4 regions of the Stenotrophomonas sp. YJH_SMC_58 genome follow, and region 4 is predicted to be linked to each of the others. Evidence: predicted binding sites of a transcription regulator. Region 4 holds the regulator's gene; each other region holds the start of a gene.
The links. Region 4 encodes FliA, which starts transcription of late flagellar genes. Its sites were predicted from a motif close to TAAAGTTTNNCNNNCNNNGGCCGATAA; they were not measured.
Positions count from the first base shown of each region.

Region 1: the regulator FliA is predicted to act here: its motif matches at 2,391-2,417, upstream of AC5P68_RS14965 (methyl-accepting chemotaxis protein).
Region 2: the regulator FliA is predicted to act here: its motif matches at 2,700-2,726, upstream of AC5P68_RS16960 (methyl-accepting chemotaxis protein).
Region 3: the regulator FliA is predicted to act here: its motif matches at 4,686-4,712, upstream of AC5P68_RS08440 (methyl-accepting chemotaxis protein).

Region 1 covers NZ_JCAFSW010000011.1:93,979-101,341, forward strand. Annotated here, with positions in the region: gene AC5P68_RS14965 (methyl-accepting chemotaxis protein) at 1-2,272, opposite strand, end outside; gene AC5P68_RS14970 (NAD-dependent epimerase/dehydratase family protein) at 2,471-3,364, opposite strand; gene AC5P68_RS14975 (peptidase S41) at 3,463-3,645, opposite strand; gene AC5P68_RS14980 (KGG domain-containing protein) at 3,866-4,171, shown strand; gene AC5P68_RS14985 (MFS transporter) at 4,182-5,654, opposite strand; gene AC5P68_RS14990 (TetR/AcrR family transcriptional regulator) at 5,781-6,410, shown strand; gene AC5P68_RS14995 (VOC family protein) at 6,426-6,776, opposite strand; gene AC5P68_RS15000 (hypothetical protein) at 6,933-7,133, opposite strand; gene AC5P68_RS15005 (autotransporter domain-containing protein) at 7,322-7,363, shown strand, end outside.
Region 2 covers NZ_JCAFSW010000016.1:9,508-16,870, reverse strand. Annotated here, with positions in the region: gene AC5P68_RS16980 (sensor histidine kinase) at 1-617, shown strand, start outside; gene AC5P68_RS16975 (response regulator transcription factor) at 614-1,252, shown strand; gene AC5P68_RS16970 (VOC family protein) at 1,275-1,646, shown strand; gene AC5P68_RS16965 (arylamine N-acetyltransferase family protein) at 1,712-2,551, opposite strand; gene AC5P68_RS16960 (methyl-accepting chemotaxis protein) at 2,755-5,292, shown strand; gene AC5P68_RS16955 (PepSY domain-containing protein) at 5,370-7,363, opposite strand, start outside.
Region 3 covers NZ_JCAFSW010000005.1:20,874-28,236, reverse strand. Annotated here, with positions in the region: gene mutS (DNA mismatch repair protein MutS) at 1-1,578, opposite strand, end outside; gene AC5P68_RS08455 (O-antigen ligase family protein) at 1,805-3,082, shown strand; gene AC5P68_RS08450 (glycosyltransferase) at 3,082-4,074, shown strand; gene AC5P68_RS08445 (barstar family protein) at 4,104-4,463, opposite strand; gene AC5P68_RS08440 (methyl-accepting chemotaxis protein) at 4,744-6,966, shown strand; gene AC5P68_RS08435 (glycine zipper 2TM domain-containing protein) at 7,132-7,363, shown strand, end outside.
Region 4 covers NZ_JCAFSW010000017.1:7,680-15,042, reverse strand. Annotated here, with positions in the region: gene flhA (flagellar biosynthesis protein FlhA) at 1-151, shown strand, start outside; gene flhF (flagellar biosynthesis GTPase FlhF) at 297-1,913, shown strand; gene AC5P68_RS17320 (MinD/ParA family ATP-binding protein) at 1,900-2,787, shown strand; gene AC5P68_RS17315 (RNA polymerase sigma factor FliA) at 2,784-3,527, shown strand; gene cheY (chemotaxis response regulator CheY) at 3,585-3,977, shown strand; gene AC5P68_RS17305 (protein phosphatase CheZ) at 3,977-4,582, shown strand; gene AC5P68_RS17300 (chemotaxis protein CheA) at 4,585-6,414, shown strand; gene AC5P68_RS17295 (flagellar motor protein) at 6,515-7,255, shown strand; gene motD (flagellar motor protein MotD) at 7,257-7,363, shown strand, end outside.

The DNA of each region.
Region 1 (7,363 bases), on a different contig from region 4:
CCTGCATGGTACGGCCCGCACCGTGCACCAGCTGCGCACCGGCACCGACCTGCGCCACGGATGCGTCGATCAGCTCCTTGATCTCCTTCGCTGCGCCCGCCGAGCGTTGCGCCAGCGCGCGCACTTCGCTGGCGACCACCGCGAAGCCGCGGCCCTGCTCACCGGCCCGCGCCGCTTCCACCGCCGCATTCAACGCCAGGATGTTGGTCTGGAAGGCGATGCCGTCGATCACCGAAATGATCTCGGCGATGCGCTGCGAGGAGGCCTCGATCTGCTCCATGGTCTGCACCACCTGGTTGACCACTTCCCCGCCCTCGCTGGCAACGTCAGCGGCGGATCCTGCCAGGGTATTGGCCTGCAGCGCGTGGTCGGCGTTCTGGCGCACGGTGGAGGTCAGCTCCTCCATCGAGGCGGCGGTTTCTTCCAGGTTGGCGGCCTGCTGCTCGGTACGACGCGAGAGATCGCTGTTGCCCGCAGCGATCTCACCCGCCGCCAGGCGGATGCTGGCGGCCGACTGCTGGATCTGGCCGACGATCTGGGTCAACTGCTGCACGGTGCTGTTGGCATCGTCGCGCATCACCGCGAACACGCCATGGAAATCACCGCGCATGCGTGCGCTGAGGTCGCCGGCGGCAATCGCGCGAAGCAGCGTCGAAAGCTCAGCCAGGTTGTGATCGCTGACCTGCATCATGATGTTGAGGGTCTCCACCATGCGGCGGAAATCGTGGTCGAAGCGCTGGGCATCACCGCGTACAGCGAAGTCGCCGGCCGCCGCGGCGGCGGCCAGCTGCTGGATCTGCTCGTTGATCGCGGCCAGGTTGCTCTTGGTGGTGGCCATCGCTGCGGTGAACACCGCCTTCTCGCCCGGCAGCGCTTCCATGTCCACGCTGAGGTCACCCACCGCGTAACGCTGCATCACCTCGACCAGGCGCTGGGTGACCGCATTGCTGGAAGCCACCAGCTGGTTGCTGTCGGCCACCATGCGGCCGTACTCGCCGGGGAAGGCAGTGGCGTCCATGCGGTAGCTCAGCTCGCCAGCATCGTGGCGGCGCGCCATTTCCGCCTGCGCCGCCATCACCGCCTGCAGCTGCCCGCGCATGCCCTGCATCGCGTCCAGCAGGCGGCCCACTTCATCGTTGCTGCGCGCAGGCAAGGTGCTGTCGAGCTTGCCGGCGGCTACGTCACCCGCCACCCGCACCGCTTCGGCCAACGGGCGGATCGCCAGGCGGCGCAGCAGCACATAGACACCGGCACTCAGCGTCAGCGCGGCCACCACGCCCACCAGCAGCGTCAACCACAGCAGCTGGCGCGCCTCGGCCACGATCACCGCGTGCGGCATCACCACGCCCAGCGCGAAGCGCTGCGGGGCATTGCCCACGCGTAGCGGCACGTAGACGCGCACGTTGCCGGCTGCATCGGGCGTGAAGGCTTCGAACCGGCGGTCGGCGGCGATGTCGGCAAGCATGCTGCGGGTCAATGCGTCGGTGCGCGGCTTGCCGATCTCGGCGGCATTCGCCGAGGCCAGCACCACGCCGTTGGGCGAAAGCAGCTCGACGCGGCCTGCGCCCATCGGCGTCAGCGTCGCCAGGTGCTTCTGCAGCGCCGCCAGCGAGAAGTCGACGGTGAACACGCCGAGGAAGGTACCGTTTTCGACGATCGGCGAGCTCAACGTGCTCATCAGCACCTGCTGGCCGGCGATGTCGTAGGCATAGGGCTCGCTGACCTTGGGCAGCTTGTCGCGGCTGGGTACCACATACCAGTCGGCCGAGCCGTCGGCGGCTTCGGTGTAGTCGGTCATGGTCGACTGCTGCGGCTTGCCGTCATGCCAGGCCCAGTAGCTCATGTAGCGGCCGCTGGCATCGTGCATCGCGGTGTTGGCGAACTCGGCATCCCTGCCATCGAAGGCATCGGCCTCCCACATGGTGCTCTTGCCCAGCCACTCCGGGTGGGTGCGCAGCTGCTCGCCCAGCACGGCAGCCAGGCTGGCGCGATCGGGCACGTCGCCCCGCGCACGCTGGGCGAGCACGGCTTCGACCATGGCATCGTTGCTGGCAAACGCCGTGCCCAGGTCGGCGGCGACCTGGCGCGCTTCGGCGTTGGCCTCGCTGGTCATGGTCTGGCGCGAGGCATCGATCAGGCTGGCACTGGCCTGGCGATAGATCAGGAACGCCGTCAGGCCGAAGCACAGCAGCGCGATGACGGCGGTGCCCAGCATCAGCTTGTGGGCGATGCTGCCCGGGCGGCGGGCAGCGGCGGAACGGGAAGAAGGCATGGAGGGGTCCGCAAGGCAGTTCAGGACGACCGGCGCCGGGAGGGCACCGCGCAGGCGCGCGATCCGTCGCGCAGGCCACCGGCCGCCGGGACCCGCCCGGCGCAGGAAGCGCACCGGGTTAGCGGCCGCCTGCCAACGAGGTTGAGGCGACCGGCCTACACATTCCTGAATCCACTCAGGGATCCGTCCCCGCTTCCCCTATTCGGCCACCCGATCCTTGATCCACTCCGCGCGTGGCAACACCTCGATGCTGCCTGCGGCGTACTGCTGCAGCACGGCGTCCGGCCCGAAACGCGGCTGCCACCCCAGCTCCCTGCGGATGCGGGCGCTGTCGTAGACGCGGTCGACGCTCAGCGGCAACGGCCAGCCGCGGCGCTCGAACTCGGCCAGCAGCTGCGGTACGCGCCGGGCCAGTACATTGCGCGGCTGGGTGGCCAGTTCCAGGCAATCCTCGCGCCGGAACGGGGTCGCGGCGCAGGCGATGTAGCGGGCGAAGGCCGGCCCCTCATCCAGCAGCAGCGCGGCATGGGCACTGGCCACGTCACGGGCGTCGATCCCACGATGCAACCGGAACATCGCCATCCGTTCCGGCGGTTCCGGGAAGCAGCGCCCCATCCGCAGCACGCGCACCCCGAAGTCCGGTGCGGCGGCAGCTTCAGCCAGGGCCTCGGCCTGCAGCTTGCTGCGGTGGTAGATCGTTCGCGGCAGCGGCTCGGTATCCTCATCGATCCAGCGGCATCCCCCTGCCACCACCGCGTGGCCGTACAGCGCGGTGGTACTGGTCAACACGAACCGCCGTGCGCCTGCCTCGCGCGCCGCCTGCAGCAGGTGCGCAGTCGCGTCCACGTTGATCTGCTGGAACACCGCGTCCGGTACCAGGCCGACGTGTGGCGCATGCAGGGCCGCGGTATGGATGACCGCGTCGACGCCCTGCACCGCGCGCACGACGGCTTGATGATCGGTGACATCGGCAATGATGCGCGTGGTGGCAAACGGACTGCGGTCCAGACCCACCACTTCATGGGCAGCCGCCAGCGCGCCGAAGATCGCGCGCCCGATCCGCCCGGAACTGCCGGTCAACAGAATCTTCATTGAGTCCATTCACTCGAAGCGCCCGGGAACTACCGGGATGCTTCGATTCTAGGCATGCAACGGAACATCTGCGATAGGACGACCGCGCAACTGTGCGTTCATCTTGACGACTTCGGCGGAGCCAGCAGTTGACGTGCGATGGAGAGCGGATCGTCGCCGCCTGCCGCGTGGGGCGCGACACCGGTCCGTTCGCCGTTGCCACCGGTGCGCAGTTTGATCGGTTGCCGGTGCGGAACGTTTATCTGATAGCCATCGGGCAGCAGCACAGGATCATCGAACATATGTGCGGCACCGCCACTGCGGCCGCCGGCGTTGCGCGCACATCCGAGGGCCGGCAGTGAATACGCGACGAATGCGGCCGCCGGTCCGGCTGCGTGATCATCACGGTGCGCAGGGCGCGTGAAAACCGGGGCGAAGATGGCGACCTGGACTTAGCGTGCGGTGGCCAAGCATGGACGCCGTCGCCCACGAAGGCGGCGTCCACACTGCAGGAGATTTCACATGACTGAGCAGAAGCCGCGCAGCTCCAACCGGGGCTTCGCCTCGATGGACCAGGACAAACAGCGCGCGATCGCCGCCAAGGGCGGGCGCGCGGCACATGCCTCCGGCAATGCGCACGAATTCAGTCCGGCCGAAGCACGTGTCGCAGGCCGCAAGGGTGGCGAAGCGATCAGCCGCGACCGCCAGCACATGGCCACGATCGGACGCGAAGGTGGACACGCACGCCACGCCAACGCGCGCCAGCAGCAACAACAGCCTCAGGCGATCGAACGCACGGCAGAGGACCCGCAACGCCAGCAAGGCTGAATGCTGCGCGTCAAGCCGATGCACGCTGCCGATGCAGCCCAAGCGCCGCAAGCAGGGCCAGCGCACCCGCCACCGCCATCGCCCAACCGAACCCGCTGGCCATCGCACTGCGGTACCAGGTCAGCACCTGCGGCGTGGCGTGCATCGAGCCCGGGTGCAGGATCAGTTCACGCGCCTGCGCAACAAGCCGCTGCTGCCCTGCGGCCTGTGCGCAGGCGGTGAACTGCTGTACGGCACGCTGGCCCATCAGGCTGCCCATCAGCGCGATGCCCAGGCTCATGCCTGCCTGGCGCAGCGCGTTCATCGTGGCTGACGCGATACCTGCGCGTTCGGCCGGTGCGCTGGCCATGATCGCCATGCCGGTCGCTGGCACCGCCAGCCCCATTCCAATGCCAAGCAGCATCAGCACGGCAGTGGCATGAGCGCGCGAAGTAGCCGGTTCGAACGTGGCCATTGCGCACATCGCCACACCGGCCAGGACGTAGCCCAGCACCAGCGCGGCATGCAGCCCGAGGCGGGCAACCAGGCGCCCGAACAACAGCGAGACAACACCCATCAACAGGAACTGGGGAGCCAGCTGCGAGCCTGCCAGCGCCGCGCTGTGCCCCTGTGCCTGCTGGAAGAACAGCGACAGGAAGAACAGGCTCGCATAGGCGGTGAAGCCCAGCACGAACGAGGCCAGGTTGAGCATGCGGAAGCGACCGTCGGCAAACAGGTCCAGCGGCAGCAGGGGGCGTGCCACCCGCCGCTCGACGATGCCGAACAGGATCAGCCCCGCAGTTGCGGCGCCCAGCGCCAGAAGCGTCACCGGGGCCAACAGGCCCTGCTCACCGATCGCGATCAGGCCATAGCACAGTGCGCCCAGCGCGCCGATACTGAGCAGCTGCCCGGCCGGATCCAGCGCGGCGTGCTGCGGGTGCCGTCGCTCGGCGATGCCCCAGGCGCCAAGCACAAACGCCAGCAGCCCCAAAGGCAGGTTGATCAGGAAGATGCTGGGCCAGCCGGCCCGCTGCACCAGCGCACCGCCCAGCAACGGGCCAAGCACCAGGGCAAGCGCGCTGAAGGCGGACCAGCCACCGATCACGCGTGCACGCTGGCCCGGATCGGGAAATGCGTGACTCAGGATCGGCATCGCACTGGGAATCAACAGCGCACCTGCCACGCCCTGCACCGCGCGCCCGGCGACCAGGGTCGAAAGGTCCTTGGCGCAGGCGCACAGCAGCGAGCCCATGGTGAAGGTGGCGACGCTCAGCAGCCACATCCGCCGATGACCGTAGCGATCCCCCAACGGACCGGCCGACAGCATCAGCGCCGACAGTGCGATCGCATAGGCGTTGATCACCCATTGCAGGCCCGCCATGTCGGTCTGCAGCGCCTGCTGCAGGGTTGGCAGGGCCACGTTGACGATGCTGATGTCCAGCGAAGCGAGGAATGTACCGAGGTAGGCCGCCAGCACCAGGGCGGGCCGTTGGAGGCGTCTCATGCGTGGATCCGGGGGGAGGATGTGCGCGCATCCTATCGACTGACTGACCGTCGGTCAATGACTGGCGGTCAGTCAGTGCGAAGGGGCAGCTAGAATGGCGTCCGTCACACCCGGATACCGCCGACCATGCAGACCCCAGCTGTCGCCAGGCCTCGCACCAAGCCCGCCGAAACCCGCCAGGAGGAACTGATGGACGCCGCGCAGGCGTTGTTCCTTTCGCAGGGTGTGGACGCCACCACCATCAGCGACATCGTCGCCGCGGCCGACGTGGCCAAGGGCACTTTCTATACCTATTTCGCCTCCCGCACCGAGATCCTGCAGGCGCTGGCGCAGCGCTACACGCGGCAGTTCATGGACGAGGTCGAGCAGGCAGTGCAGCAGCACCCTGCCGGTGATGGCGCAGCGCGCCTGCGCGCCTGGATCCGCGCCAACATCGAGATCTACGCGCGCACCCACGCGTTGCATGACGTGGTGTACGCCAACCATCACCACCACCAGCGGGGCAATGCCGAGCGCAATGCGATCCAGCAGCAGCTGCTGGGCATCCTCGAAGCGGGCAACGCAGCCGGACTGTGGCAGCTGCCTGCTCCACAGGTCACCGCCTCGTTGATCTATGCCGGCGTGCACGGTGCCACCGACGACCTGATCGCCACACCCGCACAGGATGCCGATGCCTTCATCGCCGCTGTGGAAGCGGATTGCCTGCGCATGGTCGGCGTTCCGGCAGCGCCGACGCGCAGCGGCAGACGCCGCTGACGCAACGCTTCCCGCTCAGGTGTGGGCGAGAATGTTCAACAGCCGCCCGAACGGGTCGCGGACGAAGAAACGACGCACTCCCCACGGCTCGTCGGCAGGGCCATACTCCAGCGGGATGCCGGCCGCGTGCATGCGCTCCAGCACCTGCTGCAGGTCGTCCACTTCGATCGACAGATCGGGCACCGCGGTGCCGGAACCCCCTTCGCTGGCAAAGCTCACCTGCGCCAGCGCACTGCCCTGCCCGCCATGGGTGACGATCCAGCCATGATCCATCACCACCGGCATGCCCAGCAGCCCGCCATAGAACGCTGCGGCACGCGCCGGGTCGGGCGTGGCGATGTTGGCGACAATGCGTTTGACGGCCATGTGCAGCGGCTCCGGTGCGATTTCACATCCTCGCCGCTGCGTGCATGGCCCGCAAGCGGGCTCAGGCCAGATGCCCGCATCGCCACCTGAGGCGATCGCTGGAACAGAAGAGCCCCGTCGATGACGGGGCTCCGCGTACGGCTCAAACGGCGCGACTCACACGCCCATGCACAGATCGACCACGCAGGTGTTGTACGCCTGCTGGCATTCACCGGCATCGGTGCCACTGGCCAGGCACATCTGATAAGCCCGCCAGCACGGCTGGTCGCAGGGCTCGACCGGCCCTGCCACTGCCACCGAACCGGTACACGCCAACGCGAATACCGCCACTGCGATCACCTTCCTGACAACACGCATCGCCATCACTCCTTGATAAGCCTGGTGAGCCCAGGCCGGCCCACGTTAGCGAGGACACGGGGAGACGAAGTGAAGCCCACTGTCACGCACACTTAACCTGTTCACAATTTTCCTTTCACATGCATGGGGGATGTCGCCACGGATTGGCGTTAACGGCCTTGTTGCCCGTCCACCAAGGAAGTTGCCCGATGAATCACCCGCTGCACGGCCGTTCGTCCCACTCCCGCTCC
Region 2 (7,363 bases), on a different contig from region 4:
TCAATGCCGACCTGCTGGCTACCCGCGCGCTGCTGGCCGACAGTGCACGCGACGCCGAGCGCCTGCGCCTGGCCCGCGAACTGCACGATGTGGCCGGGCACAAGCTCACCGCGATGCGCTTGAACCTGCGTGCCCTTGCGGCCGACCCTGTGCTGGCCAAGCGCGAAGGATTGGTGCTGGCCGAGCAGCTGTCCGGCGAGTTGCTGGCCGACATCCGCCAGGTGGTGCAATCGATGCGCGATGATCGCGGCCTCGATCTGGCCACCGCATTGCACGCGCTGGCCGCGCCGTTCCCGCGCCCGAAGCTGCAGCTGCAGATCGGCGAGTGCGTGCGCGTGGTTGACCCGCTGATGGCCGAGACCGTGCTGCGCCTGGTACAGGAAGCGCTGACCAATGCCGCCCGGCATGGCAACGCAGACACCGTATGGCTGACGATCAACGAGGAGGATTCCCGGTTGCGTATCGACATCCGTGACGACGGCCAGCGCGCCGAGCGTATCCGCGAGGGCAACGGCATCGCCGGCATGCGTGAGCGCCTGGCCGCAGTGCGTGGCCAGTTGGAACTGGCCCGCACCGCACAGGGCGGCATGCACCTGACCGCCTGGGTGCCGGCATGAACGGCAGCGCGATCCGTGTTGCCCTGGCCGACGACCAGGCGCTGGTCCGCGCCGGGCTGCGTGCGTTGTTGCAGGGGTTGGGCGTGGACGTGGCGCTGGAGGCCGAGGAGGGCCAGGCGTTGCTGGACGCGCTGTCCACCCAGCGCGTGGATGTTGTGCTCAGTGACATCCGCATGCCCGGGATGGACGGCATCGAAGCAGTGCGCCAGCTGCGCGCGCGCGGCGATGCCACGCCGTGGCTGCTGCTGACGACCTTTGATGAAAGTGATCTGCTGCTGCGTGCCAGCGAGGCCGGCGCACAGGGCTTCCTGCTCAAGGACGCCGCACCCGCAGACCTGCGCGAGGCGATCGAGCGCGTCGCCGCAGGTGAAACCCTGCTGCTGCCGGTCAGCACCGAGCCGGTACGCGCCCGCTACCGCTTCCACGATGAAGCACCGCCCACCGATACCTTCGGGGAACGCGAGGTGGCGATCCTGCGCTTGCTGGCCGGTGGCTACAGCAACAAGGAGATCGCGCGCAGCCTGTTCCTGGCCGAGGGCACGGTGAAGAACTACGTGTCCGCCATACTCGACAAGCTGGGCACCCGCGATCGCACCCGTGCGGTGCTGAAGGCGATTACCCTGCGCATCATCTGAGTGGACCGAGCAAGGAGTGCCAGTGAACCCGATCCTGCATGTGGAAATCCCGGCCAGTGACCTGGACCGTGCCATCACGTTCTACCAGCGGTGGCTGCAGGTCGCGGTGGACGAACCTGTGGTGCTGCACGACTGCCGGATGGCCTACCTGCCGTTCTCCGATGAGGCCGCCGGTGCCAGCATTGCGCTGGTGCTCGGCGCGGACTACCGGCCTTCCGAACAGGGGGCGCGCGTCTACATCGGCGTCGATGACCTGGATGCGAGCCTGGAGCGAGCACTGCAAGCGGGCGCCGAGCTGTGCTTCGGACCCGCCGATGCGGGCGACTGGCGCGTGGCCGAGATCCGCGACAGCGAAGGCAACCGCATTGCGCTGCAGGCGCGCGCAGCTCTGTAGAGCCGGGACCACGCTCGGCTGCTGTTGGCCCAGCCGCTCCAGCTCAGCCGAGCATGGGCTCGGCCCTACAAGGTCGCGGCGCGCGAGCGCTGCAGCCAGTCATTGATGGCCGGGTCCAGTCGCGGGTCGTCCGGTAGCTGCATGCCGAAGCGCTGTTGCAGCACGGCACGCACATCACCCACATCATGCAGCGGGCGCTTGTCCGGTGCCTGCCCGGGACGATACTCGGTGTAGTTGCCGCTGCCGATGGTGCGGCGCCAGTCCGGCCCGGTCAGCGACGCGCGCAGCTGCCCGGGGAAACTGGAATCGGGATGGGTGCATACGTACCAGTTGCCCACCACGTTGTCGATCGGTGCCGGCGCCTGCAGGTCGAACCGATACATCGCCCGCCAACCATCGTTGGACTCGGCCGACAGCACGAAATCACCGTCGTCGGGCAGGCGCTGCAGCAGATAGCGTTCGTGCGGCGTGGCCTGCGGCTGCGGATCATGCAGGCGCAGCGGCACGGTCGGGGTCAGGCTGCCGAAACCGGCATCCACCAGCCAGTCGCCGCTGTCTACGTTCACGCGCAGCAGCAGGTGGGTACGCGCGGTCAGTTCGCCGTCCTGGGCGGCCAGCAGTACCCGCGCGCTCAATGGCTGCGCATCGAAGCCCAATGCCTGCAGCAGCGCCAGCAACCCGCCATTGAGTTCGAAGCAGTAACCACCGCGGCGCTCGTCGAGCAGCTTGCGCTGCACGCTGTCCAGGTCGATCGGCACCGCATCGCGCAGCAGGCAGCTGAGGGTCTCGAAGGGCAGCAGTGCGTTGTGGCGCTGCTGCAGCAGGGTCAGGCCGGCCAGAGTCCGCGGTGGCGGCGCATCCAGCTGCAGGCGCTGCAGGTAGCGGGGGACATCGAGCGTCGTCATGGAGGCACCGGGCGGGGGAGGGATGTCCACTGTGCTCCCCCAACCGGGGTTGAGGTCAAGCGCGGCGGCCGTGTCATGCCTCCGTCGCCTGCACCCGGTACAAAGGCCGCGTCCACCAGCGATGGGGGGACGCAGACGAAGAAGGCGCTAAAGTTGTCCTGAGTCAGGCCGATACAGGTGCGTCTTTTCGCCTGGAGTCTGTCATGTCGGCCGTTGTCCCCCACCTCCGGTCCCTGCGCACGCGCCTTGCTGCGTTGCACTCGGCGTCCCCCGGGCTGCTGCGCTGGCTGCAGCCACATCGGCTCAGCGTGGCCAACAAGCTCAAGGCCACACTGTGGATCTGCGGCCTGGGCCTGGTGGCGATCGCTGCTGTCTACGCCTGGACTGGCCGTGCCAACGCACTGGCTGCGCGCAGCCAGGCCAGCTACCAGCGCGGCAGCGATCTGGCTGCCAGCCTGTCCACGCGGGTGGCCGAAGCGCGTCGCCTGCAGACCCAGTATGCACGCAGTTTCGATGATGCCGACCGCGCGCAGCTGTTGGCCACGCAGAAGGCGTTGCAGACCGATCTGCAGGCGCTGCGCGCGATGCCGATGGATGCTGGCCGGCGCAAGGCCCTGCAGGCGCTGACCGAAGCCGCCGACGCGTTCTCGCAGGGTGTGGCCGCCCTGTTCGAACGGGTCGACGAGATGGGCCGTGGTGATGCCGGCCTCGCTGCGCAGCTGCAGCAGGCCGCCGACACCCTGCAGGCGCAGGTGGATGTGCAGCAGCGGCCCGCGCTGGCGCTGTCCCTGCAGACGATGCGAAGGCAGGAGGCACTGCTGCTGCTCGACGGTGATTCCACCCACGCCGACCGCGCCAGCGAGGAGAAGCTGCCGTTCGACCTCGCGCTGGCGGGCCTGCCTGCGGATGTGCAGGACACCCTGCGCACCGGGATGGAGGCGTATCAGGCCGCACTGCTGGGGTATACCGCTGCCCGCGTCGGCCTGGATGTGGAAGCGCAGTCGCTGCTGGATACCGCCACGGGCGTAGCGCCGGCGTTGGCCGCATTCCAGCAGGCACAGGTGGCGGCGCTGGCCGGGGCGCAGGCACGCCAGCAGGCCGGCGCGCGCACCATGAGCGTGCTGTTCGCACTGACCCTGCTGCTGGTGGCCGGCGTGCTGATCACCAGCCTGGTGCTGGTGCTGCGTGCGGTGCGGCAGCCGATCCAGGACACCCTGCGTTTCGCCAGCGACATCGCCGACGACCGCCTCGACACCACCCTGCGCGTCTACAACGCCAACGATGAAATCGGCCAGCTGGCCCAGCGCCTGGTCGACATGCAGCAGCGCCTGCGCGCGCGCATCGAGACCGAGCGTGCGGTGGCCCGCGGCAACACCCGCGTGCGCCAGGCATTGGACAGCGCACAGGCCGGCTTGATGGTGATCGATGCCGAAGGCCTGGTGGCGTACGCCAATCCGGCGCTGCTGGAGCAGCTTGCACTCCGGCTTGAAGATCTGGTGGGGAGCGATGCGGTACGCCTGCATCCGGCACTGGCCAGCCTGGCTGGCGTGCGCCAGCGCGAGGAGCGCGAGATCGGTCATGCCGGCGTCCGCTACCAGTTGATCGCCAATGCCATCACCGACGAAGGGCATTTCCTCGGCGTGGCAGTGGAGTGGCGCAGCCGCGCGCTGGAAACGCTGCTGGAAACCGAAGTGGCAGCACTGGTCGATGCCGCCGCACATGGCGACCTGCACGGCCGCATCGCGCTGGAGGGAAAACAGGGCTTCGTGCGCACGTTGTCGACCAGCATCAACCGCCTGCTTGCGACCTTCGAGACCAACCTCGGCGATCTGCAGGCGCTTCTGGCGGCGCTGGCCCGTGGTGACCTCAGCGTGCGCATGGAAGGTGAGCTGCAGGGCGTGTTCGCACGCATGCGCGACGATGCCAACGCCACGGTCGCGCAACTGGGCCGCATCGTCACCCGCATCCAGCAGGCGACGTCCAGCCTCGACACCGGCGTTGGTGAGATCGTTGCCGGGCACCATGATCTGTCGCAGCGTACCGAACAGCAGGCGGCCAACCTGGAAGAGACGGCAGCGTCGATGCACGAGTTGACCGACACCGTTGGCCGCAATGCCGATGCCGCGGGCCGCGCCGATGCCCTGGTGCAGGGGGCGGCCGCGGTGGCCCAGCGCGGTGGCGAGGCCGTCGGCCAGGTGGTCGCGACCATGCATGGCATCAGCGAGGCCTCGCGGCGGATCGGCGACATCACCCAGCTGATCGATGGCATCGCTTTCCAGACCAACATCCTCGCGCTGAATGCCGCGGTGGAAGCCGCGCGTGCAGGTGAGCAGGGCCGCAGCTTCGCCGTGGTGGCTGCGGAAGTGCGCCTGCTGGCCCAGCGCAGTGCCGAAGCGGCCAAGCAGATCAAAGGACTGATCGAGGATTCGGTGGCGCGTGTTGGCCAGGGCAACCAGCAGGCCGAGCAGGCGGGCATCACGATGGGCGAGATCGTTGGCAGCGTGCAGCAGCTGGCCGAGCTGCTGGCCGGTATCCGCAGTGCGTCGCAGGACCAGCATGCCGGCATCGCGCAGGTGAAGCAGACCATCGTGCAGATGGAAGCCAGCACCCAGCGCAACGCCAGCCTGGTGGAAGAGGCTGGTGCCTCCACCGCGCAGATGCAGGCGCAGGTACACGCGCTGACCGAAGCGGTGGGCGCGTTCCAGTTGCAGTCGATGCCACAGGCGCGCGCTGCGGCCTGATCGTGCTCCGGTAGTGCCGGCCGCTGGCCGGCACGCCCCTGATCATGCCGGCCGGCGGCCGGTACTACCCTTGTGGCTCAATACACGTCGCGACGGTAGCGCCCGGTCTCCAGCAGCGTTTCCACTTCTTCATCACCCAGCGCTTCGCGCAGCACCTGGTCCACGCCTCCGGCCATGCCCAGCAGCGAACCGCAGACGTGGATGACCGCACCACGCTGCATCCAGTCGCGCAGGGCATCGGCTGCTGCACGCAGGCGATCCTGCACATAGCCGCCCTCACCATCGCGCGAGAACGCCAGGTCCACCCGCGCGAGATGGCCATCGGCCTGCCACGCTTCGATCTCATCGGCGAACAGGAAGTCGTGCGCGCGCTGGCGTTCGCCGAACAGCAGCCAGTGCCCGTGCTCACCTGCATGCGCGGCTTCGCGCAGCAGGCTGCGCAGGCCCGCGATGCCGGTGCCATTGCCGATCAGCACCATCGGCGCACCGCCAACGCGATGGAAACCGGGGTTGCGGTGCACGCGGGCCACGATGCTGGCACCGACCGGCGCATGCAGCGACAGCCAGCCCGAACCCAGGCCGGTGCGTCCGGTTTCGTCATGGACCAGCCGCACCACCAGTTCGACCGCACCGTCATCCGTACAGGATGCGATGGAGTACTCGCGCCCCGGCAGCAGTGGCAGCCCTGCCAGCCAGAGGCACGCATCCTGCACCGCCAGCGCAGCATCGGCATCGGGCAGCTCGCGCTCGCTGGCCAGCGCCAACAGCGTGCGCGGCTGGCCGTCAATCAGCAGCGGCTGCTGGGGATCCAGCCCATGTGCCTTCAGCACCGCAGCGGCGTGCCGCGCGTTGTGGCGGGGCGCGATGTGCAGGATGTCGCCCGCCTGCCACTGCACATCGGCCGGTGGCGCAAGACGGATGCGCCAGATGGCGCCGCCCACGCTGCCTGGATTGAGGCGGTCACGGCCGAGCAGGCGCCACTCGTGCATCTGCGTCGCGGCCGGCAACACGCTGTCATCGGTGGCGATGCCGGTCAGCGCGCCGAGATGTTGCTGCCACTGGCGCAGCGCCGGTATCGCGGCGGCATCGACATCGATGCGCTCGAACAGCGCACGTGCGCCGTTGCCCAGCAGCCAGCCATCGAATTGGCGGCCAAAGCCGCAGTAATGCGGGTACTGGCGGTCACCCAGGGCGAGCAGGCCGAACTGCAGGCCCGACAGATCGGGCGCTTGTGCCAGCAGCCGCCGCGCAGCGCCCCGTGCCGCATCCGGCGGCTCGCCATCGCCGAAGGTGCTCAGCACGAACAATGCCTGTGCAGTGCGCGCGAGCTGCGTGGCATCGACCCGGGCCAATGGCAGTACCTGCACGCCATGGCCAGCGGCCTGCAGCTGCGCGGCGGCACGCCAGGCCAGCTGCTCGCCCAGCCCGCTCTGGCTGGCATGCACGACCAGCCAAGGTGCGCGGCCATCATCGCTGGCAACCGGCAGCGACCGGCGCAGCCCGCGCGCGGCACGCTGGCTGCGGCGGCGGTCCAGGTACAGCATCCAGCCGGTGATGAAGAACAGGCTCATGGCCAGACTGCTGAGCATTACCACGACACGCCCGGGCATGCCGAAGTAGCTGCCCGAGTGCAATGCGAACACGCTGGTGGCCAGCTGCGCGCCGGCGCGCTGGCGCGCGTAGGGGCGCGAATCGAGGATTGCCCCGCTGGCCGGATCCAGCTGCAGCAGATCATGTGCACGGTCATGGTGGCCACCGCGCTGTGACGGATCGCCAGCCATCACCCGCACGTTGAGCGCCTGGCCAGGCTTTTCCGGCAGGCGCAGGTCGATGTAGCCGGTGTGCACGCCGGGCAGGGCATACAGCGTGGCTTCGATGTGCTCCAGGTTCAGGGCGGCGCCGGTGGCGACCTTGTGCTTGGCGGCCGGTGCGACGCCCAGCAGCGTATTGGCGGCACTGCGATACCAGTCGAAGGACCACCACAGGCCGGTCAGCGCACTCATCAGGTAGATCAGCAGCATCCAGGTGCCGACCACCGAGTGCAGGCTCCACAGGAAGCCGCGGCCGCTGC
Region 3 (7,363 bases), on a different contig from region 4:
CTCGGCATTGGTCAGCGTCTGCCGGCGGGTGTAGTGCACCGGCGCACGATCGGACTGGCCCTTGCTGATTTCGATGTAGTAGCCGTGGACGCGGTTGTAGCCCACCTTCAGGGTGGGAATACCGCTGCTCTCGCGCTCGCGCAGTTCCAGGTCGACCAGGAACTGGTCGGCATGGGTGGACAGCCGGCGCAGCTCGTCCAGCTCTTCATCGAAGCCATCGGCCAGCACGCCGCCGTCGCTCAGCTTCAGCGGCGGCATCTCGGCGATGGCGCTGGCCAGCAGCTGCGCGCACGCGTCGTGTTCGCCCAGCGCCGCGTGCAGGGCCTGCAGGCGCGGCGAGTCCAGCGGGGCCAGCACTTCGCGCACCGCCGGCAGCAGGCCCAGGCCGTCACGCAGGGTTGAGAAATCGCGCGGGCGCGCCGAGCGCAGCGCGACGCGGGTGAGGATGCGTTCCAGATCGCCGAGGCGGCGGAACTGCTCGCGGATGTCGGCGTCCGCACCGCGATCGATCAGGGTTTCCACCGCGTGGTGGCGCTGCACCAGCACCTCGCGCAGGCGCAGCGGGCGGTGCAGCCAGCGGCGCAGCAGGCGCCCACCCATGGGTGTCACCGTGCTGTCGAGCACGCCCAGCAGGGTATTGCGGGTATCACCGTCGACACGCGTGTCCAATTCCAGGTGGCGGCGGGTGGCGGCGTTCATCGCGATCGCCTCGCCGGCGGTTTCCATCGCGATCGAAGTCAGGTGCGGCAGGCGCTGCTTCTGGGTTTCCTCGACATAGCCGAGCAGGGCGCCGGCGGCGGCGGTGGCACGGGGCTTGTCATCGATACCGAAGCCGCTCAGATCGTGCAGCTTGAAGAAGTTCAGCAGCTGGCGGCGGCCGCTGTCCGCGTCGAACAGCCAAGGCGCACGGCGGCGCACGCCGGTGCGCTGGCGCAGGAACTCCGGCCAGTTCTCCTCGTCGGGCACCAGCAGCTCGGCCGGCTCCAGCCGTGCCAGCTCGGCTTCCAGGGCGTCGTCGGTTTCCACCTCGTTGACCAGGAAGCGACCACCGGCCAGGTCGGCCCAGGCCAGGCCGTAGCCCTGCTTGCTGCGCGACAGCGCCATCAGCAGGGTGTCGCGGCGCTCGTCCAGCAGCGCTTCGTCGGTGACCGTGCCGGGGGTGACGATGCGCACCACCTTGCGTTCGACCAGGCCCTTGGCGAGCGCCGGGTCGCCGATCTGCTCGCAGATCGCCACCGACTCGCCCAGCGCCACCAGCCGTGCCAGGTAGCCTTCGTAGGCATGCACCGGCACGCCGGCCATCGGGATCGGCGCGCCGCCGGAGCTGCCACGCTGGGTCAGGGTGATGTCGAGCAGCCGCGCGGCCTTGCGCGCGTCGTCGTAGAACAGCTCGTAGAAGTCGCCCATGCGGAAGAACAGCAGCAGGTCCGGGTAGTCGGACTTGGCTGCGAAGAACTGCTTCATCAGCGGGGTGTGATCCTTGGACGCCTTGGCGTTGCTGGTGTTGTCTTTTGTATCAGTCACTTGGGGCGTTTCGCGTCTTGGGCAGGGCGTCGGGGCGTGACCACGCGCAGGCATGGCCGGAGAGGTCATTAGTGTAGCGACCTGGGGCGGTCGATGATCCGCGGCACCCGCGCTGGGCCTGGAGGCTGTCCGTGTGCCAACGCCTGCGCCCCTGCCCCGGCACTTTGGTTGATTTCCCCAGGGTCCCACGGTAGTGTCAGCCCCGGCGATCTCCGCCAAGCGGCCTCCATGGAAAACGGGGCGACTTGTCCCCGGGCGGGCGTTGATGGAAAGAACAAGCATGACTGCAGCCTGCATGGCCGCCGAACCTCGTTACACTTGGCGTACCGTCCTGCTGAGCATCCTGGTCGCCATCGTTCCGCTTGCCGGCTCCGCACCCTACACCTTGCTGAAGGCGGTGCTGCTGCTGGCCCTGCTGGTCACCGGCGTGGTTCTGATTCGCCGCCAGCCCGATGTCCGCCTGCGCTACCGCATCGCCCGGTTCATCGTGATCGTCTGCTTCCTGCGCCTGGCCTATGCCTTCTACAGCATCCTCTGGCACGGGCTGCGCTGGAACGAGCTGGATCTGCCGGCGCAGACACTGCTCTACCTGGGTACCGCTGCTGTGTTCGCCACTGCGCTGGACTGGCGCCTGATCTGGAAGATCTTCGCCGTTTCCACCCTAGTCTTCGGCGGGTCGTGCATCGTGCAGCACCACGTGATGGGTCTTGAACGCGCGCACGGTTTCAGTGGCGGCGAATGGACGGCCATCGAGTTCACCATGGTGACGCTGTGCATGGCGTTGTTCTCGGTCATCCGGTTGATCCAGCCCAATGTGCATCCGGCCGAACGCTGGCTGCACGGCGTGGCCATCGCCGTCGGCGTCTACGGTTCGATCCTGGCGCAGAGTCGCGGGCCGATCCTGGCGTTCATTCCCGCCATGCTGATGGTGATTGTGGTGCACGTCCGGCGAACCCGGCGCTGGCGGGGGGCACTGGTCTTCGTCGGTGCCTTGGCCATCGGCGTGGTCGGCGCCACCTCGGTGCTGAACCACGAGGTGATCCAGCGCTTCGGTGAGGTCAGTGGCGAGATCTCCGGCTTCAACCAGGAAAAGGAGGTCGGCTCGGTCCGCGAGCGCATCGCCATGTGGGGCGTGGCGGTCGACGCCTTCGCCGAGCATCCCGTGGCGGGGGTGGGCCTGAACCAGTTCGGTACCTATGCACGTGAGGGCATCGCCCGCGGCGAGGTGTCCGAGTCGATCTTCCGCTACAACCACCCGCATAACGAGTACCTGGAAGCGGCGGTGACCGGTGGCGTGCCGTTGCTGCTGATCATGCTGCTGGTCTTCATCCTGCCCGGCATTCATTTCGTGCGGCGCCTCGGCCACGCCGACGACATCACCGCGACGATCGCCATCGCCGGACTTGCCGTGGTCATCGTCTATGCGCTTTCGGCGTTCACGGACAACGTGTTCTACCGGGCGATGCCGCATTCGTTCTATTTCTACCTGGTGCTGGGCTTCATGATGGCGACCGCCTTGCCGGCGCGTAACCTGCATCGGCCAGGGAGTCCGTCCTGATGGCGCATATCCATCTACTGGCCGCCGACAACCAGCGTGGCCTGTCCCATGACATCCAGGTGATCGAGCGCTCATTGCAGCAGCTCGGGCACACGGTGACGGTCAGCCGTCTGGACGCGGTGCGCAATGGTGGTGCCTGGAAACTGCGCGGGATGCGCCTGCGCAGGCTGCTGGCCTCGTGGCTCAGCTTGGGGCGCACGCCGGCCCGGTTCGACATCAACATCTCGCTGGAGCATGTCCGGCCGGCAAGCTTTGGACTGGCCGAGGTCAATCTGTTGATTCCGAATCCGGAATGGGTGTCCGCACGCAGCCTGCGGATCCTGCCGCGGTTCGATGCGTTGTTGACCAAGACCGAAGAAGCCACGCGCATCTTCAACGCACTGGGCATGCGCGCGCTGGAAGTTGGTTTCTGCAGCCGTGACCGCTACGACCCAGCGGTGCCGCGCAGACCGCGCAGCTTCCTGCATGCGGCCGGTACCAGTCGCATGAAGGGGACGGCTGCACTCGTCAATGTCTGGAAGCGGCACCCTGAGTGGCCCTTGCTGACCATCCTGCGCGGCGGCCCTTCGGACGAAGATGAGGGCGGGGCCGCGAACCTGCGGATCGTCCGCGAGCGGCTGCCCGACCAGGAGGTGCAGCGCCTGCAGAACGAACATGCGTTTCACCTGTGCCTGTCGCAGACCGAAGGCTGGGGCCATTACCTGGTGGAAGCGATGAGCTGCGGCGCGGTGGTGATCACCTGCGACGGCGCGCCGATGAACCAGATGATCGACGACAGCCGCGGTATCCTGGTCGCCGCGCACGAGGGCGAGCCCTGCCATCTGTCCAGAACCTGGCATGTGGATGAGAAGGCGCTGGAACAGGCCGTCGAGCGTGCGCTGGCGATGGATGAGGCCGAGTGGACCCGGCTGGGCGCCAATGCACGCGCATGGCACTTGGCCAGCGAAGTGGCGTTCCCACGCCGTCTGGGCGAGGCCCTGGCCAAGCTTTGAGCTGATGGGGGCTGGTTGCTGCAGAGTGCTCAGCCTGGCACCAGGGTGATCTGCGGATGGCTGCCGAAGATCTCCATGACGATCTCGAAGTAGGCCTGTCCCTGGCCAATCGACAGTGCCGTCAACTGAGGCTGGATGACCGGACCGTTGAACCTGCCGTCCTGATCGAGTTTGGACCGCAGCCAGGCGCGCGTGGTCTCGCGGCCCAGTGCCTCGCGGCCGTGGGCGATGTCACGCCACACCATCGTGGTGGCGGCATGACCGGCGAGCGCGCCGTAGCTGCCGTGCAGCGGGTCATCAAGCGCGTCCAGGCTTGCGCCCAGCTGCCAGTCTTCGTTGGCCATGATGTCGTTGATGGACGCGCCTTCGATGTGTGGGATCCGTGTCATCTGCAGACTGTAGCCCGCCCGGGCGACGGTTGTGTCCGGCGCAGATAATCCGGGCCGCCTTGGATGGGGTAGGCGTGATTATGGTGTCAATTTGTGTAATTTTCATCGGGCGCTGGCGTGTCAGTGGCATTCGGTAATGATGTGGCGCCATTATTGGTCGCTGCATTTTCTGACTGCCTGCACAGTTCCATATATTTGGATCGGTCCATATATAAAGTCCCGTAAAGTTTCCCTCCGCTGCGCCGTCACCCTTCATACGGCCATGATCAAGGGAATTGAGATGCTCGCCTTACGCAACCTCCGAGTGGGATCCCGGCTGGGTGCCGGGTTCGGTTTGCTGCTGCTGTTCATCGTGGCCATCGTTGGCCTCGTGCTGTACGGAAACCACCTGAAGTCCGCCCAGTTCGAGAAAGTGGTGGACGTCAACATGGTGAAGATGCGGCTGTTGAACGACATGCTGGATACCAACAACGCGGTGCTGATGCATCGCCGGCTGATGGTGATCAAGCGCGGTGAGGATTTCGACAAGGATTATCAGAAGGCGCAGGAGCTGTCGCAGACCTACGACGGTATCTGGGCCAAGTACATCAAGATTCCACGCGACGCCACTGGTGATGCCCTGGTGGCGAAAATCGACGCGGCACGCAAGGCCACCGACGCCTCCACCCAGCATCTGCACGAGCGCATGAAGGCCGGTGATTTCGACGGCGCGGCCAAGGAACTGCTCGCCGAGCACGGCTTGGCCACCGCATGGAATGAGGCGATCTCGACCCTGCTGCGGCATCAGGAGACACTGACCGAGCGCAGTCGCGAGGAATACCGTTCAACCGAATCCTGGACCGGCACGTTGTCGATCGTGTTCGGCGCGTTGAGCCTGGTACTGGGCTCGCTGGCCGCGTGGGCCATCACCCGCAGCCTGACCCGCCCGCTGGAAGGTGCGGTGAAGCTGGCCGACGGCATCGCCAACGGGCGGATGGACAACAGCATCGACGCGTCCGGCAACGATGAGGTGACGCAGCTGCTCAGGTCGATGCAGCGCATGCAGGCGCAGTTGCAGTCGGTGATGGCGGCGCAGGGTGAACTGGCCCGCCAGCACGACGCGGGCAGCCTCAGCTATCGCATGGACGAGAGTGCTTTTCCTGGCGACTACGGGCGCATGGTGCACGAGACCAATGCGCTGGTCGGCTCGCATGTGCAGGTGCAGAACCGGCTGATCGAAGTAATGAAGCATTACGCCCGCGGTGATCTGTCAGTGGACATGGATCCGTTGCCGGGCGAGAAGGCCGCAATCACCCAGGCCATGGACGAAACCAAGACCAGCCTGTCGGCGATCAACGGTGAGATCCGCCGGCTGGCGACGGCCGCAGCCGCCGGCGACTTCAGCCTGCGCGGCGATGAAGATCGCTTCGCCTATGATTTCCGCGACATGGTGGCCGGGCTCAATCGCCTGATGCAGACCACCGACGAGAACCTGGTGCAGGTGTCGACCCTGCTGCAGGCGATCTCGCGCGGTGACCTCACTGTACGCATGCAGGGCGACTTCCACGGCGTGTTCGCCCGCATGCGTGATGACTGCAACGCCACCGTCGATCAGCTCAAGCAGATTGTCGGCCGTATCCAGTCCAGCGCGTCCAGCATCAACCTGGCGGCAGGCGAGATCGCTTCGGGCAACACCGATCTGTCGCGGCGCACCGAGCAGCAGGCGGCGAACCTGGAAGAGACGGCTGCGTCGATGGAGGAACTGACCTCCACCGTGAAACAGAACGCCGAGCACGCACGCCAGGCCAACCAGCTTGCCATCGGTGCGCATGGCGTCGCCTCACAGGGCGGCGAGGTGGTCGGCCAGGTGGTCACCACCATGTCGGCCATCGAAGCCTCGTCGAAGAAGATCGCCGAGATCATCAGTGTCATCGACGGCATCGCGTTCCAGACCAACATCCTGGCCTTGAACGCGGCGGTGGAAGCTGCGCGTGCCGGCGAGCAGGGGAGGGGCTTTGCGGTGGTGGCCAGTGAGGTGCGCACGCTGGCGCAGCGCTCGGCCGGTGCGGCCAAGGAGATCAAGGGCCTGATCGAGGATTCGGTCGGCAAGGTCGCCGATGGATCGGCGCTGGTTCGTCAGGCCGGCACCACGATGGGCGAGATCGTGGCCTCGGTGCAGCGCGTGACCGACATCATGGCAGATATCTCTGCCGCCTCGCAGGAGCAGAGCTCTGGTATCGAACAGGTGAACCAGGCGGTGGTGCAGATGGACGAGACCACGCAGCAGAATGCGGCGCTGGTGGAAGAAGCCAGCGCGGCGGCACGCTCCATGGAGGAGCAGGCCAACCTGCTGGCCGAAGCAGTTTCGGTGTTCCGCACGGGGGCGGTGACCGCCGCCGCAGCGGTCCGCCCGGCGCTGGCAGCCGTGGCGGCATCGGTTGCACCGGTACGCCGGCCGGCGGTGCTGCCGCCGCGGATGGAACCGACGCTGGCCGCCAATGCGGGCGGTTGGGAAGAGTTCTAGCAGAGGGCCATGCCGGTAGGAAGACAGCGCCTATCACGCTGGCTGATCGTGATGGGCTCGGATTTCTTCCTGAACGCGCGATGGCCGATGAGGCGGCGGACACGCGCATTTCACTTCCGGTTGCCAACCGCAGGAGGACACTTGCGCCATACCGGAACTCAGGAGATGGCCATGAAGACCTCGACCCGATTGCTTGTGCTGGGCACGCTGCTGGCGGCTTCGTCGGTGGCCGGTGCGCAGACGTATGGGCCGCGCGATGAGGGACGCAAGTTCAACGACGGCAGTCGCGTGGTCTGCAAGAACGTGGAAGTGCAGCGCAACTCGCGCGATCCGAACCGCATCACGGGTACCGCTACCGGCGCAGTGATCGGCGGCCTGCTGGGCAACCAGGTGGGCG
Region 4 (7,363 bases):
GCGAAACGAGCCGGCGGTCGTGCTGGTACCGGGCCCGGTGCGCGCCGCGCTGGCGCGCCTGGTCCGCCACAGCGTTCCGTCGTTGTCGGTCCTGGCCTACAGCGAGGTGCCGGAGGACAAGCGCCTGAAGCTGGTCGGAACGATCAGCTGACGCCGCCCACCGATGCGCCAGAAAACAGACACCACCTTCGAACCAACGCAACAGACAGATACCAAGGGGAACCCGCACCGTGCAGACCACCGACCACCCGAGTTCTCCGACCACCACCCCGCCGTCTTCGTCCCGTGACCACAGCATGAAAATCAAACGATTCGTCGCCGCCGACATGCGCTCGGCCATGAACCTGGTGCGCAAGGAACATGGTCCTGACGCCGTGATCCTGTCCAACCGCCGGATCGAGGAAGGCGTCGAGATCGTCGCCGCGGCCAACTACGACGAGAGCGCCGTGCAGCGTGCACTGGAAGCCTCGCGCCGTGATGTCGCACCGCCGCCGGCACCCAAGCCGCGCACCGCCGCCGACGCGGTGATCGCCGCTGTCACCCGCCGCCGCAGCAGCACCCCCGCGCCGGAACCGGTCGCCGCCACCACCTCGGCCGTGGCCGCCCTCGCCCGTGCGGCCGTTGGGGCCACCGGCCGCACCCTGGACAGCGCCGACGAGATCGTGCCGACCCGTGGCAGCACTGGCTTCGCCGCCACCCTGGCGCGCGCCGCCGTCAACGAACCGGCGCTGCCCGAACAGAGCTTCGCCCCGTTCGCCGAGGCCATCGTCGCACCGGCCGCCACCGTGCCGGCCAACCGCGCCCGCTTCCAGATCGACCCGCCGCACGACATGCATCACGAAAGCGTGGCCCCGGCCGTGCAGCCGCCGCCGCTGCCGACCGCTGCCGTGACCGAAGCGCAGCCCGGGATCGCCGCCAGCGAACCGGTAGCGGTCGAAGCCGCCGGCGAAGCCAGCCCGGCCCCCATGCTGGCCCCGGCACCGACGCTGACCGTGGTTGCCCAGGACGACGCCGAGATCCGCCAGCTGCGCCAGGAAGTGGCCGGCATGCGCCAGGTGATCGAGCGCGAGATGAACCGCTTCACCGACGAGCGCCTGCGTGGTAGCCCGGTGCGCGCCACCGCGCTGGACCTGATGGACGAGTACGGTTTCGACGCCGGGCTGGCCCGCGACGTGGCCATGCAGATCCCGCTGGAGACCGAAGCCCATCGTGGCCGCGGCCTGATGCTGGGGCTGATCTCGCGCAAGCTGCCGATCGCCCCGGTCGACCCGCTGGAAGAAGGCGGCGTGATCGCCCTGGTCGGCCCGACCGGCGCCGGCAAGACCACCACCATCGCCAAGCTGGCCTCGCGCTTCGCCGAGAAGCATGCGCCGCGCGATGTGGCCCTGGTGACCACCGACACCACCCGCATCGGCGCCCGCGAGCAGCTGTACGGCTACGGCCGCCAGCTCGGCATCGCGGTGCACGAGGCCAACAGCGGCACCGACCTGGACCAGCTGCTGGAACGCCTGAAGGACTACAAGCTGGTGCTGATCGACACCGCCGGCCTGGGCCCGCGCGACCGCGCGCTGGCCGCGCAGCTGCAGTGGCTGCGCGCCGCCCGCCAGGTACGCACCCTGCTGGTGCTGCCGGCCAACACCAGCTTCGGCGACATGGACGAGGTGGTCCGCCGCTTCGGCGCCGCCAACCTGCAGGGCCTGGTGCTGAGCAAGCTGGACGAGACCGGCCGCTTCGGCAACGCCCTGTCAGTGGCCGTGGACCACGCCCTGCCGATCACCTGGGTGACCGATGGCCAGGACGTTCCGGAGGACCTGCACCGGGCCAGTGCGGCCAATCTCGTACTTCGCCTTGAAGATTTGCGCCGCGCGGCCGATATGCCCTGCAACCCGGAGTTGAACCATGCCGTCGCGTGAGTACGCCAAGCTGACCAAGACCTTCCCGCTGTCGGCCACCCGCAGCGAGCCGCTCGGCCCTGTGCGCACCATTGCCGTCACTGGCGGCAAGGGCGGCGTGGGCAAGACGAATGTGTCCGCCAACCTGGCGGTGGCACTGGCCGGCATGGGCAAGCGCACGCTGCTGCTGGACGCCGACCTGGGCCTGGCCAACATCGACGTGATCCTGGGGCTGAACCCGACCTTCACGCTGGCCGACCTGGTCGCCGGCCGCTGCTCGCTGGACGACGTCATCGTCGAAGGCCCGAACGGCGTGCTGGTGGTGCCGGCCGCGTCCGGCCGCCGGCACATGGCCGAGCTGGCCCCGGCCGAGCACGTCGGCCTGGTCAACGTGTTCTCCGAGCTGGAACGCGAACTGGACATCATGGTGGTGGACACCGCCGCCGGCATCACCGACGGCGTGCTGACCTTCTGCCAGGCCGCGCAGGACACCGTGGTGGTGGTCTGTGACGAGCCGGCCTCGATCACCGACGCCTACGCGCTGATCAAGGTGCTGTCGCGCGAACGCGGCGTGGACCGCATCCAGGTAGTGGCCAACATGGTGCGCGACCCCAACGAGGGCCGCGTGCTGTACGAAAAGCTGACCCGCGTCTGCGAGAAGTTCCTCGCCGATGTCTCGCTGAACTACCTGGGCTGCGTGCCGCAGGACGACTGGCTGCGCCTGTCGGTGCAGCGCCAGCAGCCGGTGGTGAAGGCCTACCCGTCCAGCCCGGCCGCGCTGGCGATCACCGAGATCGCGCGTCGCACCGCACGCTGGCAGGCGCCGACCGAACCGCGTGGCGGCGTCGAGTTCTTCCTCGAGCGCATCCTCAAGCAGCGCGGGGTGGCCGCATGAAAGGCGCAGCCCAGTACAGGGAAGTCCAGCGCTCGGCGGCCAACGAGGTCATCGCCCAGCATTCGGACCTGGTGCGGCGCATCGCCCACCACCTGGCCGCGCGGTTGCCGGCCAGCGTTGAAGTGGACGACCTGATCCAGGCCGGCATGATGGGCCTGATCGAAGCGTCGCGCAGCTACGACGCCGACCAGGGCGCCTCGTTCGAGACCTATGCCTCGATCCGCATCCGCGGTTCGATGATCGACGAGATCCGCCGTGGCGACTGGGTGCCGCGCTCGGTGCACCGCCGTGCCCGCGATGCCGCCGCCACCATCCGCCGCCTGGAACAGAGCAGCGGCCGCGCCGCCAGCGCCACCGAGGTGGCCGCCGCGATGGAGATGCCGCTGCCCGAATACCTGCGGTTGATGGAGGACGCCGCACGTGGCCAGGTGCTGAGCCTGGAGTCGCGCATCGAGGACCAGGGCGAGCTGGACACCGTCGCCCAGGGCGGCCCGACCCCGCAGCAGGTACTGGAGCGTGGTGAGTTCGGCCGCGAGCTGGGCAAGGCCATCGGCCACCTGCCCGAGCGCGAACAGCTGGTGCTCTCGCTCTACTACGAGCAGGAACTGAACCTGAAGGAGATCGGCGCGGTGCTCGGCGTGAGCGAGTCGCGGGTCTGCCAGATCCACGGCCAGGCGGTGCTGCGCCTGCGTGGCCGGCTCAAGATTTTCGAGGCGGCGGACGCCGGCCTGGAAGAATGAACATGCCCGAGGCGGCTGCCCCCGGCCGCCCGGAATGAACAACAAAGGAACTCTGCTTTGAACAAGAACATGCGCATCCTGATCGTCGATGACTTCTCGACCATGCGTCGGATCGTCAAGAACCTGCTGGGCGATCTGGGCTTCACCAATACCGCCGAAGCCGAGGACGGGCATGCCGCGCTGTCGCTGCTGCAGAGCCAGCCGTTCGATTTCGTGGTCACCGACTGGAACATGCCGGTGATGACCGGCATCGAGCTGCTGAAGGCGATCCGTGCCGATGCCAAGCTGAAGACCCTGCCAGTGCTGATGGTCACCGCCGAAGCCAAGCGCGAACAGATCATCGAAGCCGCCCAGAACGGCGTGAACGGCTACATCATCAAGCCATTCACTGCGCAGACGCTGGAAGAGAAGCTCGGCAAGATCTTCGAACGCCTGGCGGCCAGCGCCTGATGGATACCACGGTCGACAAGAGCGCCCTCGCCCTGCGCCTGCAGGAAGCCCTGGACGCACTCGAGTCCGGTGACGAGGCCGCCTGGCGGCAGCGCATCGACGGACTGGTCGCGCTACGTACGCAGCCGATGATGAGCGGCCTCTCGCGGCTGGCCCGCGAGCTGGGGCAGGCACTGGGTGAGCTGCCGACCGTGCCCAGCGAGGCCGGTGAGCTGGACGACGCCTGCGCACGCCTGGACCACGTGGTGGCCATGACCGAACAGGCCACGCACCGCACCCTGGACCTGGCCGAGGAATGCCGCAGCCTGACCGAACAGCTGCGTGCTGAAGGCCTGCAGCCGGGCCAGGACGCGCAGCTCGAGCGCATCCGCCACAACCTGACCGAGATCGCCCTGACCCAGAGCTACCAGGACCTGACCGGGCAGATCATCCGTCGCGTGGTCGGCATCGTCCGCCGCGTGCACGAGGGCTTCGGCGCACTCGGCCTGCCGCCGGAACAGCATCGCACCGACCCGGAACTGGCCGGGCCGGCACTGAAGGGACTGGACCGCCACGCGGTCTCGCAGAACGACGCCGACGACCTGTTGTCGGATCTGGGGCTGTAAGCATGAGCGCGGTATCCGACGACATCACTGCCGATTTCATCATCGAGGCACAGGAAATCCTGGATCGCCTGGGCGAACAGCTGGTGTCGCTGGAGCAGGCACCGCAGGACACCGAGCAGCTCAACGCGGTGTTCCGTGGATACCACACGCTCAAGGGCGGTGCCGGCTTCCTTGGCGTCACCGCGATGGTCGAGCTGTGCCACGCCGCTGAAGAGGCCCTGGGCATCGCGCGTGCCGGGCAGGCGGTGCTGCAGGCCCACCACTTCGACGCCGCCCAGCAATCGCTGGACTACCTGCAGTCGATGCTGGACGCCGTGTCCTCCGGCACCGAGCCGGGTTATGCGCCGCCGGACCTGATCGCGCAGTTCGACATGAACGGTGGCACTGCCGCGCCGGTCGCTGCGGCCGCGCCTGCGGCAGCCGGCAGCGACCTGATCACCGACGACGAATTCGAGGCCCTGCTCGACCAGCTGCATGGCGGCAACGCGCCGACCGCGGTCGCGCCGGCGAAGAAAGCCGACGATGGCCTGATCAGCGAAGACGAGTTCGAAGCCCTGCTGGACCAGCTGCACGGTGGCGCTGCGCCAGGCGCCAAGCCTGCTGCCGCCGTCGCGGCGGCCCCCGCCGCAGCACCGCGCCCGGCACCCGCCCCGGCACCTGCAGCCAAGCCGGCAGCCAAGCCGATGGCCGAGGCCGAGCACACCGTGCGAGTGGACACCAAGCGCCTGGATGCGATCGTCAACCTGATCGGCGAACTGGTGCTTTCCCGCAACCGCCTGAAAACCCTGCGTGCACGCCTGCGCGACGAGGAGCTGGACCGCGCCGTATCGACGCTGGACATCGCCACTGCCCGCCTGCAGTCGGCGGTGATGCGTACCCGCATGCAGCCGGTGGGCAAGGTGTTCTCGCGCTTCCCCAAGGTCGCCCGCGACGTCGCCCGCTCGCTGAAGAAGGAAGTGGACCTGGAGCTGGTCGGCGCCGAGACCGAGCTCGACCGCAACCTGGTCGAAGCGCTGGCCGACCCGCTGGTGCACCTGGTCCGCAACGCCATCGACCACGGCGTGGAAATGCCCGACCTGCGCGAAGCACAAGGCAAGCCGCGGATGGGCCATGTGCGCCTGTCCGCCCAGCAGGAAGGTGACTACGTCAGCATCGAGGTGCAGGACGATGGCGCCGGCATCGACCCCGAGAAGCTGCGCGCGAAGGCGCGCGAGAAGGGCCTGATCGACCCGGAAGCCGCTGCCCGCCTGAGCAGCGAGGAGTGCCTGCACCTGGTGTTCCTGCCCGGCTTCTCGACCAAGCAGCAGGTCACCGATATTTCCGGCCGCGGCGTCGGCATGGACGTGGTGCAGTCGCGCATCCGCGAACTGAGCGGCCAGATCCAGATCCAGTCGGAACTGGGGCGTGGCAGCCGCTTCCTGATCCGCGTGCCACTCACCCTGGCGATCCTGCCGACCCTGCTGGTGCAGGCCGGCGAGGACGTCTACGCGCTACCGCTGGCGCGTGTGATGGAAGTGCTGCACGCGCCGCGCACGTCGTTGGGCTGGTTCGATGGCCGCGCCGTGCTCGACCGCCGTTCGCACACCCTGCCGCTGGTCGACCTGCGCCAGTGGCTGGATGTGACGCCGGCCGCGTCGACCCTGCTGACCATCGTGGTGCTGCAGGCCGGTGAAGCGCGCTTCGGCCTGGTCGTGGACCAGGTGCGCGGGCGCGAGGAGGTGGTCATCAAGCCACTGCCGAAAGCCCTGCGCGGCCTGCGCGGTTATGCCGGTGCAACGTTGATCGGCGATGGTCGCATGGCACTGATCCTGGACGTGGACGGCATCCGCTGAATTCCGCCGGGCATGGCCCGGCGACCCGAAACTGTGACTACCGTCTGTACGCATTCTCCCGGTGTCTCAAGTCCCATTCATACAAGCCGATACCGGAACCATGGATAGACTCAGCCTCATTGGACTCTTTCTCGCCCTGGCCTCGCTGGTCGGTGGCAGCATCCTCAAGGGCGCCGGCCTGGCGTCGCTGTGGTCGCCTGCGGCGTTCGTGATCGTCATCGTCGGCACCGTTGCCGCGATCCTGCTTCACACCTCGCCGGCGGTGTTCAAGCATGCGTTCAAGATCGTGCGCTGGGTCGTGCGCCCGCCGCACAGCGATCGCCGCGAACTGATCCAGCAGATCGTCGAGTGGAGCAACATCGCCCGTCGCCAGGGCCTGCTGGGCCTGGAATCGCAGGTGGAAGCGCAGCAGGACCCGTTCCTGCGCAAGGGCCTGCAGCTGCTGGTGGACGGCGTTGAACCTGAATCGATGCGGCACATGCTGGAGATCGAACTGGGCAGCCAGGAGCACCAGGACCAGGCCGGTGCCAAGGTCTTCGAAGCGATGGGCATCTACGCACCGACGCTCGGCATCATCGGTGCCGTGCTCGGCCTGATCGCGGTGATGAAGAACCTGGCCGACCCGAGCAAACTCGGCCACGGCATCGCCGCCGCGTTCACCGCCACCATCTACGGCATCGCCTCGGCCAATCTGCTGTTCCTGCCGATCGCCGCCAAGCTCAAGAGTGTGATCTCGCACAACACCCGCGACCGCGAAATGGTCATTGAAGGCCTGATTTCGATCGCCCAGGGCGAGAACCCGCGCAACATCGAAACCAACCTCTCCGGCTTCCTGCACTGACATGGCCCGCCGCAAGCACCACGAAGAGCACGCCAACCATGAAGCATGGGCGATCCCCTATGCCGACCTGATGACGTTGCTGCTCGCCTTCTTCGTGGTCATGTACGC